Regions from separate parts of the Pseudomonas sp. MF08817 genome, predicted to be linked through region 2. Evidence: riboswitches for the same ligand, from Rfam matches in the RefSeq annotation. Region 2 holds a riboswitch; the other holds the start of a gene.
The links. A riboswitch is a leader RNA that binds a small molecule or an ion and turns the genes downstream of it on or off. The one in region 2 is predicted to bind cobalamin.
Positions count from the first base shown of each region.

Region 1 (2,195 bases), on a different contig from region 2:
GGCTGAGTTCCCCGAGTTGTTCGGCGAAAAACTCATCGCCGGGCTGCGCGGCTGCACCGATGAAGAAGGCTGCTCGCCGTTCTGGGACAGCCTGGGCCGGCACTTCTTCAAGCGCGACTTCTTCCACGCCGACCACCTCTCGGTGATGGGCAACAAGGCCTCCATCGCCGAACTGATGCCGCGCCAGCCGCTGTACACCTGCCTGCTCACCGAAGAGGCGCAAGCGGTGATCGGCCAAATGCACCCCAACACCCGGCACGCGGCGCAGATCCTCCAGGCCGAGGGTTTCAGCTACCACAATTACATCGATATTTTCGATGGCGGCCCGCTGATCGAAGCCGCGGTGGGCAACATCCGTGCCGTGCGCGACAGCCAGTCCTTGACCTTGAGCATCGGCACCCCGGACGACGAAGCCCCGACCTGGCTGATCCACAACCGGCGCCTGGAAAACTGCCGTATCACCGCCGCCAAGGCGCGCCTGGTGGGCAATCAGTTGCTGATCGACCGCCTCACCGCCAAACGCCTGCAACTGCAACCCGGCCAATCGGTACGCGCCGTGCCCATGGCCCTGCGCCACATGCAAGCTGTCGCCGCGTAACCCTCGCGGTAGCCGCTGGGGTGCGCAGCGCCCCTCGGTGGTGTGGCACCGGGCCAATTTTTACGGCCGCTACGCGACCGAGCGCGGGCGAGCCCGTTTGCTACACCAGTCTCCCCAAAACACCTGCCAAGGTTGACGAACGGTCATGCCAGTGTTCAGATGCCGCCCTGTTTCAGGTGCCTCCTGCCGCCGTGCATGAGGTGAAACGGGAAACCGGTGCGCCCTCCCAGGGCTAGTCCGGTGCTGCCCCCGCAACGGTAAGCGAGTGATGGGTTCAATCAGCCACTGTGCCTCACGGCATGGGAAGGCGAACCCCTCCAGCCTCGCAAGCCCGGAGACCGGCCTGGAATGTTTGTTTGGCAAAAACCTGCGGTGGGCGGGCATGGGCCGGTATCGGCGTGTGCCCGGTACTTTCTCCTGCGTGCTTCTGCGAAAGAAACTTTTTCGAGAAGACCAAAAAATGAATCAACTCCAAACCTTGCGTGCCCGGGCCCTGTGTCCTGCGCCCTTGCATGCCTGCGCGGCCCTGTGCGGCGCCCTCCTGAGCCCGGCCCTGCTGGCCGATGACAGCGCCCTGACCCTCGAACAACAAACCGTCAGCGCTCCGTCCGTGGAATCCACCACCGTCGCCGAGATGGCCAAGTACGGCAGCAAAGTGGAGATCGTCAGCCGCGAGCAGATCGAGCGCGCCGGCCCCAGCAGCGACATCTCCCGCGTCCTGCAGATGTACGTACCGGGCCTATACGTGGCGCCGAAAAACGGCCCGTTCGACTACGGCACCTATTCCCTGCTGGGCGGGCGCAACGACGACACCCTGATCCTGCTCGACGGCGTGCGCCTGAACAATCGCCTGTATGGCGGCATTTACATCGACACCCTGCCTGCCAACGCCATCGAGCGCATCGAAGTGCTCAAGGGCGGCCAGAGCCTGCTGTTCGGCACCCAGGCCGTGGCCGGCGTCATCAATATCGTCACCCGCAGCCCGCAAAGCCGCGACATCGGCGGCGAGGTCAACCTGGGCCTGGACAGCTTCATGGGCAAAACAGGCGACGCCCGCGCCGAGCGCATCGTCAGCAACGGCTGGGGCGACCTGGGCCTTTTGGCCTACGTCAGCCACAACGTCTCCGACGGCTACCAACCGTTTCGTAACCGCGACTACAGCGCCAACACCACGGACAAAAAGCGTTCCTACGAGGTCACCACCTTCGGTGCCAAGGCCATCCAGGCGTTGGGCGACGATGCGCGCCTGGAGCTGTTCTACCAATACTCCGACGCCAACCTGGACTTCGCCCGGCCCGCCAACAACCGCAAAACCACCAACGACCGCGTGCAGCAAATCGCCACGGCCACCTTCGAGCACAGCCTCAGCGAACGCCTGAGCTATTTCGTCAAAGGCCACGTCAACGACTGGGACACCCGCTACACCCGCATCAACAACGCCCCGGGCGGCGCCACCACGGTGGTCAACGACAAGGATTACTGGGGCTTCACCGACTGGGGCGTGCAGGCCGAAGGCAAGGCCGAACTGGACGGCGGCCACGTGCTGGTGTTCGGCGCCGACAACCAGTGGTTCAAGGGCCAGGACGATGTGCTCATC
Region 1 covers NZ_JCBCUY010000010.1:114,625-116,819, reverse strand. Annotated here, with positions in the region: gene astA (arginine N-succinyltransferase) at 1-598, shown strand, start outside; cobalamin riboswitch at 756-959, shown strand; gene AC19YR_RS08480 (TonB-dependent receptor plug domain-containing protein) at 1,059-2,195, shown strand, end outside.
Region 1: linked by a shared signal. The riboswitch ahead of AC19YR_RS08480 (TonB-dependent receptor plug domain-containing protein) and the one ahead of AC19YR_RS03060 (CbtB domain-containing protein) in region 2 are both predicted to bind cobalamin.

Region 2 (2,195 bases):
TGAGGTCGATGCTGGCCAGGGCTTGCACCGCGTCCAGGTCGATGCGGTGGGCTTGCAGGGCCTGGTCGAGCAACGCGCGCAGCGTGCTGGCGGGGCAGCCCCGCTGACAGCCCAGGCCGATCACCAGGATCGGCGCCGGGCTGGGGCGGCTCACGCCGGGTATGAGGCGCCACCCTTGCGGCGGAACAACCACGCGCTAATCAGGCCCAGGGCCAGCCAGAACGCGGCATTGGTCAGTTGCGAGGCGATCTTGAACTGCGCTTCGAGGGCTTCGGGGGCCAGCATCGAATGCACTTCTGGCTGCGGCGCGCCGATCACGTGTGGCACGGCCAGGATCGCCGCGCCGAGGATTTTCAGCGCCCAGTGCCTGCCGAACACCACCAGGGCGATGCCCGCGGCAGTGGACGCGGCGGTGCCGACCCACCACATCTGCCGTTGCGCCAGGTCGGCGGCAGCGGTGCCCGGCAATTCCGGTGGCAGGCCCAGGGTCGGCGCCAGGCAGAAAGTCGCATAACCGGCCAGGCCCCAGAACAAGCCTTGCACGGTGCTGTTGGGCGCGCGCAGGGTGTAGAGCCCGGCCAGCATCAGGGCGAAACCGACTGCCACCACCAGGTTGCCGCCGGTGGTGGACAGCACGCGCTGCCAGCCGTCTTCGGGCTCCCAGGCCTCGGCGTCGTGGCTGTGGGCGGCGCCGGCACTGTCGGCGTGTTCATGGGCCTGGGCCGCCGGGGCGCTTTCATAGGTTTCGGCCTGGAGGATCAACGGCGCGACCCAGAAGCTTTGCAGCAGGGTCAGCAGCAGGGCGGCCAGCAGGCCGGTGAAACCTGCGGTTTGGGCGATGCGCTTAATCATGGCGGCAGGTCTCAATGGCACGGGAACGCGGCGCTGTGGCGGGTATCGTGGGCGGCGTTGTGCACCGCTTCGATGTGGGAGAACCCGGCGAAATACACCAGGCACGCGCCCAAAATCGACGCGCCGATGGCGGCAGTGAGGCGTTGGCTCAAGGTGGCGGTGCTGCTGGCGGTGCCGGTATGGCGAGTGCTGCTGATGATCGACATGGCGCTTCCCTTTGTGGTGTCAGGGCGGATCGAGCGCATGCAAACCCCTGCGAGGCGGGCCCGCAGGGCTTCAGACAGCGCCCGCCCACCGCGGGTTTGTTGGGTGAAAGTGGCCGTGGGGGCGCACTGTCGTGTCACTGGCCGGTCTCCGGGCTTGCGAGGGGCCGGGCTTGCGCCGTGGCCTGCTGGAATCGCCTTCCCATGCCGGTTGGCACAGTGGCTGTGATTCCTCTCTCGCTTACCGTTGCGGGGGCAGCACCGGATTCATCAAGGGCTTGAGTAAAGCACATGATCCACCGGTTTCCCGTTTCACCCTGTCAAGGGCACCTGTAACAAGGTGCGTAGGAGAGCATGGGCGAGGGCGGGGCGTCAAATGCCCGAGGCGCCCGGCATTGACCCGCCCCTACGCACTGCGTAGCCTTGCGCGTTCGAGGTTCTTCGGCCCGTGCCGAAGCTAAGAAGGGAACGCGGTCAATGCCGCGGCTGCCCCCGCAACTGTGAACGGTGCTGTTCGCTGCCACGCCACTGCTGATGCCTTCGGGCCAAGCGGGAAGGCGCAGCGAATGCCAGTCCAAGGACTGGCCCACCGTCAGCCAGGAGACCTGCCTCGTCACTGATTCTCACATTCAACCGGGCGGGGTGATCCGGTGGCGAAATCTGCCTTGGCGCCCCCCGCGCCCGGCCAGCCGTCCCGTATGCCCGCCCCCTTTGCCAAAGGGCATCCGATGAAAACACTGGCCAAACTCCCCGTCACCATCGTCACCGGGTTCCTCGGTTCGGGCAAAACCACCTTGCTGCGCCACATGCTCGACAACGCCCAGGGCCGGCGTATCGCGGTGATCGTCAATGAGTTCGGCGAGCTGGGCATCGACGGCGAAATCCTCAAGCAGTGCGCCATCGGCTGCACCGAAGAAGAAGCCAACGGCCGCGTCTATGAACTGGCCAACGGCTGCCTGTGCTGCACGGTGCAGGAAGAGTTCTTCCCGGTGATGCGCGAACTGGTGGCGCGCCGCGCCGATCTGGACCACATCCTCATCGAAACCTCCGGCCTGGCCCTGCCCAAACCGTTGGTGCAAGCCTTCCAGTGGCCGGAAATCCGCAGCGCCTGCACCGTCGATGCGGTGATTACCGTGGTTG
Region 2 covers NZ_JCBCUY010000003.1:69,055-71,249, forward strand. Annotated here, with positions in the region: gene AC19YR_RS03050 (cobalamin biosynthesis protein) at 1-154, opposite strand, end outside; gene AC19YR_RS03055 (CbtA family protein) at 151-852, opposite strand; gene AC19YR_RS03060 (CbtB domain-containing protein) at 864-1,058, opposite strand; cobalamin riboswitch at 1,181-1,404, opposite strand; cobalamin riboswitch at 1,473-1,682, shown strand; gene cobW (cobalamin biosynthesis protein CobW) at 1,784-2,195, shown strand, end outside.